One region of the Paracoccus sp. NSM genome, then DNA from elsewhere that is predicted to be linked to it. Evidence: riboswitches for the same ligand, from Rfam matches in the RefSeq annotation. Region 1 holds a riboswitch; the other holds the start of a gene.

Region 1 (4,404 bases):
GGCGGGCCGGGCCGCCGCGCCAAGGGCCAGACCGGCCGTGTAGCCCATCACCTGATCGACCAGCCCCGCCCGCAGCAGGTCAGCGGCCAGAACGCCGCCCCCCTCGCAGTAAAGCCGCGTGATACCGCGCTGTGACAGATCGCGCATGATCTCGGGCAGTTCGCCCTGCAGGAACCACAGGGGGCCGTGAGTTTCATCCTCGGGCGGCATCGGCGGCGGCGAGCCGCGCGTCAGCACCACGCGCACCGGCTGGCGCGGCGTGGCGATGCCGCGCACGTTCAGATGCGGCAGATCGGCCCGCGCCGTCCGGGCGCCCACCATCACCGCGTCATGGCTGGCGCGCATCGCATGGACATGCAGCCGCGCCTCGCGGCCGGTGATCCAGCGGCTTTCACCATCCGGCATGGCGATGCGCCCGTCGAAACTGGTCGCAAGCTTCAGCGTCACGAAGGGCCGCCCCCGCATCAGGCGGCTGAGGAACCCTGCCTGAAGCCAGGCCGCCTCGGGCGCCAGCACGTTTTCGGTCAGGGCGATGCCGCCCTCGCGCAGGATCGCATGGCCCGCCCCCGAGACGCGCGGATCAGGGTCGGTCATGGCCGACACGACGCGCGCGATGCCCGCCGTGACCAGCCCGCTGGCACAGGGCGGCGTGCGGCCATGATGGGCGCAAGGCTCAAGCGTCACATAGGCGGTGGCGCCGCGTGCGGCCTCGCCCGCCATATCCAGCGCCATGCGTTCGGCATGGGGGCGCCCGCCGGGCTGGGTCCAGCCGCGCCCCACGACGCGCCCGTCCCTGACGATGACGCAGCCCACCGCCGGGTTCGGCCAGACATTGCCCAGACCCCGCGCGGCAAGGCGCAGGGCATGGCGCATGTGGCGGATGTCATCCTCGGGGGCGGTCACGCCGCGGATTACTCGGACGCGGCGCCGGGGCGCAGTTCCGAGACGAACTTGTCGAAATCGTCCGCGTCCTGGAAGTTCTTGTAAACGCTGGCGAAACGAACATAGCCCACATTGTCGATCCGCGACAGCGCCTCCATCACGATCTCGCCGATCATCTTCGAGGGGATGTCGGTCTCGCCCGTGCTTTCCAGCCGCCGCACGATGCCGCTGATCATCTGTTCGATCCGGTCAGGCTCGACCGGGCGTTTCTGCATGGCGATGCGGATGGACCGGGCCATCTTGTCGCGGTCGAAATCCTCGCGGCGTCCGTTCGATTTCACCACGACCAGATCGCGCAGCTGCACGCGTTCATAGGTGGTGAAGCGGCCCCCGCAACCGGGGCAAAGGCGGCGGCGACGGATCGCCACGTTATCCTCGGCCGGGCGCGAGTCCTTGACCTGCGTATCGGCATGTCCACAGAATGGGCAGCGCATGGATGGTCCCTCTGGTCCGGCAATACACCGGCACTATAGGCAGGCCCGCAGGGATTGGGTAGTCTTATCCACGGCCTACCAGATCGGCCACGCGCGCCCTGTGTCCCGATTGCCTCGTTTGCCCCCTTGCGCCCCGATGGATGCTGATCTAGCGTCTGGCCAAACCGTTGGGGTGCCTGGAAACAGGCTGAGAGGCTTCACGCCAACCCATCGAACCTGATCCGGGTCATACCGGCGGAGGGAACGGTGCATCACGACGCAGCCCGCGCGCTGCCCCCGCGTATCGCCCCCCCTCCCCTTATGTCCCGACCGATAGCAAGGAGGAGACGCGTGACCGCCATCGCCCTGACCATTGCAGGCTCGGATTCCGGCGGAGGCGCCGGGATACAGGCCGACCTGAAGGCGTTCTCGGCGCTTGGCGTCTACGGCGCCAGCGTGATCACCGCGCTGACCGCGCAGAACACGCGCGCCGTCACGATGGTCGAGCCGGCCAGCCCGGCGATGATCGCGGCGCAGATGCGGGCGGTGTTCGACGATCTGGACATCCGCGCGGTCAAGCTGGGGATGCTGGGCGACGCGCAGGCGATCCGCACCGTGGCCGAGGGGCTGGAGGGGCGCGGGATGCCCGTCGTCCTCGACCCGGTGATGGTGGCGAAATCGGGCGATGCGCTGCTGCCAGACGCCGCTATAGGCGCGCTGCGCGAGGTGATGCTGCCCCGCGCCCACCTGCTGACCCCGAACCTGCCCGAGGCCGCGCGCCTGCTGGGCTGCGCCCCCGCCACATCCGAGGCCGAGATGGCGCGTCAGGCTGCCGCCCTGTGCACGCTTGGTGCACAGGCTGTGCTGATGAAGGGCGGCCATGCCGAGGGGGCCGTTTGCACCGACCTCCTGGTCACGCCCGAGGGCGTGACCCGCCTGACCGCGCCCCGGCAGGCCACGCGCAATACGCACGGCACGGGCTGCACGCTATCCGCCGCCATCGCCGCCGGGCTGGCGCAGGGGCTGGACCTGCCGCTGGCCGTGGGCGTCGCACATCGCTACCTGCAAGGGGCGATCGCCGCGGCGGACGGGCTGGCGGTGGGCCATGGTCACGGCCCGGTGCATCACTTCCACGCGGTCTGGTCCGATGGCTGACGTCACGATCATCGGCGCGGGCGTTGCGGGCCTGTTCGCGGCGCATGAGCTGGCGCGGCGGGGCCTTCGCCCGCGTCTCATCGACCGCAACGGGCCTCCGGGGCAGCATGGCTGTTCGTGGTGGGCGGGCGGGATGCTGGCCCCCCATTGCGAGGGCGTCACCGCCGAGCCGATCATCACCCGCCTCGGCGCCGAGGCCGCCGCGGCCTGGGCGCCCATCACCCCCGTCATCCATCGCGGCACGCTGGTCGTCGCGCTGGACCGCGACCGGGCCGAGCTGACCCGCTTTGCCCGGCGCAGCACCGACCACCAGACCTGCGCGCCGGGCGATCTGGAACCGGACCTGTCGCATCACCGCGCGGGCCTGTTCTTCCCGTCCGAGGCGCATCTGGACCCCCGCCGCGCGCTGGCCGATCTGGTCGCGGCCCTTGCCGCGCAGGGCATCGCCATAGAACGCGCCGAGGCCACCCCCGAGGCCATCCCCGGCCCCGTCATCGACGCGCGCGGCCTTGCCGCCACCCTGCCCGGACTGCGCGGCGTGCGCGGCGAGATGGCCGTGCTGCACGCCCCCGAGATCACGCTGACCCGCCCGGTGCGGCTGCTGCATCCGCGCCACCCGCTTTACATCGTGCCGCGCGCGGGGGGCCTGTTCATGCTGGGCGCGACGCAGATCGAAAGCACCAGCCGCGCGCCCGTCACGGCGCGATCCGCGCTGGAATTGCTATCCGCCGCCTATGCGCTTGACCCCCGCTTTGCCGAGGCCAGCGTGGTCGAGATGGGCGCCGACCTGCGCCCGGCCTTCGCCGACAACATCCCCCGCGTGGTCCTGCGCGGGCGGGTGCTGCATCTGAACGGCCTTTTCCGCCACGGCTACCTGATGGCACCGCTGCTGGCGCGGCAAGCCGCCGATTACCTGATCGACCGCAGCAAGGGAGAATTGCTCCATGAGGATTGAGGTCAACGGAACTCCCCGCGACATCGCCGCGACCACGGTGGCCGATGCTCTGACCGAACTGGGCTGGGCCGAGGCCCGCGTCGCCACGGCGTTGAACGGCGATTTCGTCCCCTCGGGCGCGCGCGGGACGCAGGCGCTGCGCGAGGGCGACCGGCTGGAGGTTCTGGCACCCATGCAGGGAGGGTGAGATGCGCGATTTCTACGGGATCAGCCTGTCCTCGCCGCTGATGCTGGGGACCGCGCAATACCCCTCGCCCGCTGTCCTGCAGGCCGCATTCCGGGCCAGCGGCGCGTCGGTCGCCACGGTGTCGCTGCGGCGCGAGGCAGGTCAGGGCCAAGCCTTCTGGTCGCTGATCCGCGAACTGGGCGTGCATGTCCTGCCCAATACCGCCGGCTGCCACAGCGCGCGCGAGGCCGTCACCACCGCCCGCATGGCCCGCGAGGTCTTCGAGACGAACTGGATCAAGCTGGAAGTGATCGGCCATGCCGACACGCTCCAGCCCGACCCGTTCGGCCTGCTGGAGGCCGCCGAGACCCTGGCCGCCGAGGGCTTCGAGGTGTTCCCCTACACGACCGAGGATCAGGTTCTGGCCGGGCGCCTGCTGGACGCGGGCTGCAAGGTGCTGATGCCCTGGGGCGCGCCGATCGGGTCGGGGCTGGGGCTGAACAACCGCTACGGCCTCAGGATGCTGCGCGCGGCCTTCCCCGATGTGCCGATGGTGATCGACGCAGGCATCGGCCTGCCCAGCCACGCCGCCGACGCGCTGGAGATGGGCTTTGACGCGGTGCTGCTGAACACCGCCGTGGCGCAGGCGGGCGACCCCGAGGCGATGGCCCGCGCCTTCGGCCTTGCCGTGCAGGCAGGCGCGCTGGCCCGCGCCGCCGACCCGATGGAGCCGCGCGAGATGGCCGCCCCCTCGACCCCCCTTATCGGAAAGG
Region 2 (4,404 bases), on a different contig from region 1:
CGCTGAGTTCGACCGTGGTGAAGCGGATCTGGTTCGCGGTGGTCTGGCGGTGGATGAAGGTCTGGTTCAAGGGCGCGGCCATCATGCGTTCTGCATGGGTGGTCGTCGTTTCGATGAAATAGCCCAAGACGTTGTTATGCTTGATCTTCAGGCTGGAAACGCCCGTCAGCGCCGCGTAATCGGCCTGCATCCCGGCGATGACGCCACGCCCCTCGTCGCGCAGGCGCCGGGTCTGGTCCAGATCGTCGTCGTAACCCTCGGCCACGAAGCCGCCATCACGCGCCAGCAGGGGCGGCTCGGCCACCAGCGCATCGTTCAGAACCGCGACCAGTTCGTCATGGCCCACCAGATCGCCCGCCGCGTCGCGCAGAACCGCAGGCACATCCGCAGGCAATCGCGCGGCGATGGCAGCGCCCTGCGTCAGCCCGGCGCGGATCGCGGCCAGATCGCGCGGCCCGCCGCGTTCCAGCGCCAGCCGCGACAGCGCGCGGTCCATGTCGGGCACGCGGGCCAGCGCGCTGCGCAGATCCGAGAGCAGCCGCGCATCCCCGGCCAGAGCCTCGACCGCATCATGCCGCGCCGCGATCAGCGCCAGATCGCGCGACGGTGCGCTGATCCGGCGTTCCAGCAGACGCGCGCCCGGCGCCGTCACCGTGCGGTCGATGGCCGCCAGCAAGGACCCCTCGCGCCCGCCCGACAGGGCCTGCGTCAGTTCCAGATTGCGCCGGGTCGCCGCGTCGATCTGCATCGCGCCGCCCGCCCTTTCGCGGACCGGAGGCCGCAGCAGCGGCAGCTTGCCCTTCTGCGTCAGCTCAAGATAATCGACGATGGCGCCCATCGCGGACAGTTCCGCCCGGGTGAAGCTGCCGAAGCCGTCCAGCGTCTCGACCCCGTAAAGCGCGCACAGCCTGCGCGCCCCGGCGCCGCTGTCAAAGGCGCTGGCATGCAGGTCGGTCATCGCCGCGCCCGCCTCGGAGATCAGTTCGTCAAGGCCCGTGTCGCAGGCCAGCACCTCGCGCGGGGCCAGCCGCGCCAGTTCGGGCGCAAGGCGGGGCAGGGGGCAATCCATCACCGAAAACGCCCCGGTCGAGATATCGACCCAGGCCAGCGCGCCCTCGTCGCGCACTACGACGAAGGCCGCCAGGTAATTGTGCCGCCGCGCTTCCAGCAGCGATTCCTCGGTCAGGGTGCCGGGCGTGACCAGCCGCACCACGTCGCGCGCGACGACCGATTTCGACCCGCGCTTCTTGGCCTCGGCCGGGTCCTCCATCTGTTCGGCGATGGCGACGCGGAACCCCTTGCGGATCAGCGTCAGCAGATAGCTTTCGGCGGCATGGACCGGCACGCCGCACATGGGGATCGGCTCGCCCAGATGGGTGCCGCGCTTGGTCAGCGCGATGTCCAGCGCGGCGGCGGCGGCGACCGCGTCGTCAAAGAACATCTCGTAGAAATCGCCCATGCGGTAGAACAGAAGCGCACCGGGATTCGCCTCGCGGATCGCAAGATACTGCGCCATCATGGGCGTCGGCTGATCGGTCATGTCCTTCACCATGGCCTGCGTTCTAGCGCCTTGCGCGCGGGCGCGAAACCTCTACATTCGGGACCACCTCGGGGTGCCTTCATGGCTGAGACGCGACAGCGGACCCGTTGAACCTGATCCGGCTAAAACCGGCGGAGGGAAGGTCAAGCGCCCCTTTCATCCGAAACCCCATATGAAAGGAGGCGCCGATGCGAACCGCCCTTGCCCTGTTGCTGATGGCCGCGCCCGTCGCGGCACAGGCCCAGGCCGAAAACCGCGTGCTGACGGTCTATGCCGAGGATTACATCGCCAGCGAATGGGGCCCGGGCCCCGCGATCAAATCCGGCTTCGAGGCGTTTTGCGATTGCGAATTGCGCTTTGTCACCGGCGACATCCTGCCCCGCATCCTGATGGAGGGCGCAGGCACGCAGGCCGATATCGTCTTTGGCCTGAACACCGACGTTCTGGCCCGCGCCCGCGCATCGGGCCTGTTCGCGCCGCATGGGCAGGACACCAGCGACATGTCGCTGCCCATCGCATGGGACGATCCGATCTTCCTGCCCTATAACTGGGGCGAAACGGCCTTTGTCTATGACACGACGCGGCTGGAAAACCCGCCTGCCAGCTTTGCCGAGCTGCTTGAGGCGGATGACCTGCGTATCGTCATCCAGGACCCGCGCAGCTCGATTTCCGGGCTGGCGCTGCTGTTCTGGGTGAAACAGGTCTATGGCGACGAGGCCGGTGCGGCCTGGGCCGCGCTTGCGCCCAAGGTGCTGACCGTGACGCGCGGCTGGTCGGAAAGCTACGGCATGTTCACCAGCGGCGAGGCCGACATGGTGCTGTCCTACACGACCTCGCCCGCCTATCACATCGCCGCCGAGGAGGACGACACCAAGCGCGCCGCGATCTTCTCCGAGGGCCATTATTTCATGACCGAGGTTGCGGGCCAGCTGGCCGGGACCGATCAGCCCGAACTGGCCCAGGCCTTCATGGACTGGATCATGACGCCCGAGTTCCAGCAGGTCGTGCCCCTGGCCAACTGGTCCCTGCCCGCCGCGCTGCCTCGGGATGAATGGCCCGAGGTCATGCGCGACCTGCCCCGCCCCGAAACCACGCTGTTCTATTCCGAGGACGAGGCCGAGGCCCTGCGCCAACCCGCGCTGGACGAATGGCTGCGCGCCTTCAACTAGGCCATCTGGTCGCGGCGGCTCTGGCTGCCGCGATCCTTGGCACGCTGGCCGCGGTCGCATGGTTTGCGGGCGGCCTGACCGGGCTGACCGAATGGGACTGGCGCGCGGTGCGCTTCACGCTGTGGCAGGCGGCGCTGTCGGCCACGCTGTCGGCGGTGCTGGCGATCCCGGTCGCCCGCGCGCTGGCGCGGCGGCGCTTTCGCGGGCGGGGGCTGCTGGTCACGCTACTGGGCGCGCCCTTCATCCTGCCGGTGATCGTAGCGATCATGGGGCTGATCGCGGTCTTCGGTCGCAACGGCACCGTGAACGAGGCGATGCGCGCCCTCGGCCTGCCCGAAATCGGCATCTATGGCTGGCAGGGCGTGATCCTGGCGCATGTGTTCTTCAACCTGCCCCTGTCGGTGCGGCTGATCCTGCAAGGCTGGCAGGCGATCCCGGCGGAACGCTTCCGTCTGGCCGCCAGTCTGGATTTCGCGCCCCGCGACGTGGCGCGGCATCTGGAACGCCCGATGCTGCGCGCGACCTTGCCGGGTGTCTGGCTTTCGGTGTTCCTGGTCTGCCTTACCTCGTTCACCGTCGCCCTTGCGCTTGGCGGAGGTCCGCGCGCCACCACGGTCGAGCTGGCGATCTATCAGGCCTTCCGCTTCGATTTCGACCTTGGCCGCGCCGCGACGCTTGGGCTGGTGCAGATTGCGCTGTGCATCGCGGCCCTGCTGGCGGCGCGGGCCATCGCGCTGCCTGCGGGCTTTGGCGCGGGGATGGACGCGGCCATGCCGATCCCCGCGCCGCGCGGCTGGTCGCTTGCCACCGATGTGTTTGTGATCACGCTGGCGGCGGGATTTCTGCTCTGGCCGATGATTGCTGTGATCACGACCGGTCTGCCGCGCATCCCGGCCCTGCCGCCCGAGGTCTGGGACGCGGCCCTCCGCTCGGTCGTCATGGCGGTCGCCTCGGCGCTGTTGTCGGTGGGCGCCTGCCTTGCGCTGGCGCTGAGCATCGCCCAAGGCCGCGCGCGTTGGGTCGAAGTCGCGGGGATGCTGCCGCTGATCGCCTCGCCCCTGGTGCTGGGGACGGGGCTGTTCATCCTGTTGCGCGGCGCGGTCAGCCCGCAGCAGATGGCGCTGCCCGTGACGGTGGCGGTGAACGCGGCGATGGCGCTGCCCTTCGGGCTGCGCGCGCTGATCCCGGCGGCGCAGGCGCTGCGGGCCGATTACGACAGGCTGGCGGCCTCGTTGGACCTGCGCGGCTGGGCGCGGCTGCGATACCTGACCCTGCCGCGCCTGCGCCGCCCGCTTGGCTTTGCGGCGGGGCTTGCGGCGGCCCTGTCAATGGGCGATCTGGGTGTGATCACACTTTTCGCCAGCGATCAGCCGACCCTGCCGCTGAAGCTTTACCAGCTGATGAACAGTTACCGGATGGCGGATGCGGCGGCGGCCTCGGTCCTGCTGATGGCGCTCAGTTTCGGGGTGTTCTGGCTGTTCGACAAGGGAGGCCGGCTTGAGCCTTGAATTCCGAGACATCCTGATCCGGCAGGGCGATTTCACGCTGGCCGCCGACCTGACCGTGCCGCAGGGCCGCCACGCGGTCATCGGCGCCTCGGGGTCGGGCAAATCGACGCTTCTGTCGCTGATCGGCGGCTATCTGGCGCCCGATCGCGGGCGGCTCTTGTGGCAGGGACAGGACATCGCCGCGACG

What was found. Region 1 has a riboswitch for thiamine pyrophosphate ahead of thiD (bifunctional hydroxymethylpyrimidine kinase/phosphomethylpyrimidine kinase). Riboswitches for the same ligand answer to the same signal wherever they lie in the genome.
Region 2: linked by a shared signal. The riboswitch ahead of ACTZWU_RS00885 (thiamine ABC transporter substrate-binding protein) and the one ahead of thiD (bifunctional hydroxymethylpyrimidine kinase/phosphomethylpyrimidine kinase) in region 1 are both predicted to bind thiamine pyrophosphate.

The regions. Positions count from the first base shown of each region.
Region 1 covers NZ_JBQTCG010000003.1:30,827-35,230, forward strand. The annotation lists gene ribD (bifunctional diaminohydroxyphosphoribosylaminopyrimidine deaminase/5-amino-6-(5-phosphoribosylamino)uracil reductase RibD) at 1-873, opposite strand, end outside; gene nrdR (transcriptional regulator NrdR) at 912-1,376, opposite strand; TPP riboswitch at 1,535-1,636, shown strand; gene thiD (bifunctional hydroxymethylpyrimidine kinase/phosphomethylpyrimidine kinase) at 1,677-2,510, shown strand; gene ACTZWU_RS06045 (FAD-dependent oxidoreductase) at 2,503-3,465, shown strand; gene thiS (sulfur carrier protein ThiS) at 3,455-3,652, shown strand; gene ACTZWU_RS06055 (thiazole synthase) at 3,654-4,404, shown strand, end outside.
Region 2 covers NZ_JBQTCG010000001.1:181,828-186,231, reverse strand. The annotation lists gene mutS (DNA mismatch repair protein MutS) at 1-1,540, opposite strand, end outside; TPP riboswitch at 1,600-1,697, shown strand; gene ACTZWU_RS00885 (thiamine ABC transporter substrate-binding protein) at 1,729-2,709, shown strand; gene ACTZWU_RS00880 (thiamine/thiamine pyrophosphate ABC transporter permease ThiP) at 2,688-4,217, shown strand; gene ACTZWU_RS00875 (thiamine ABC transporter ATP-binding protein) at 4,207-4,404, shown strand, end outside.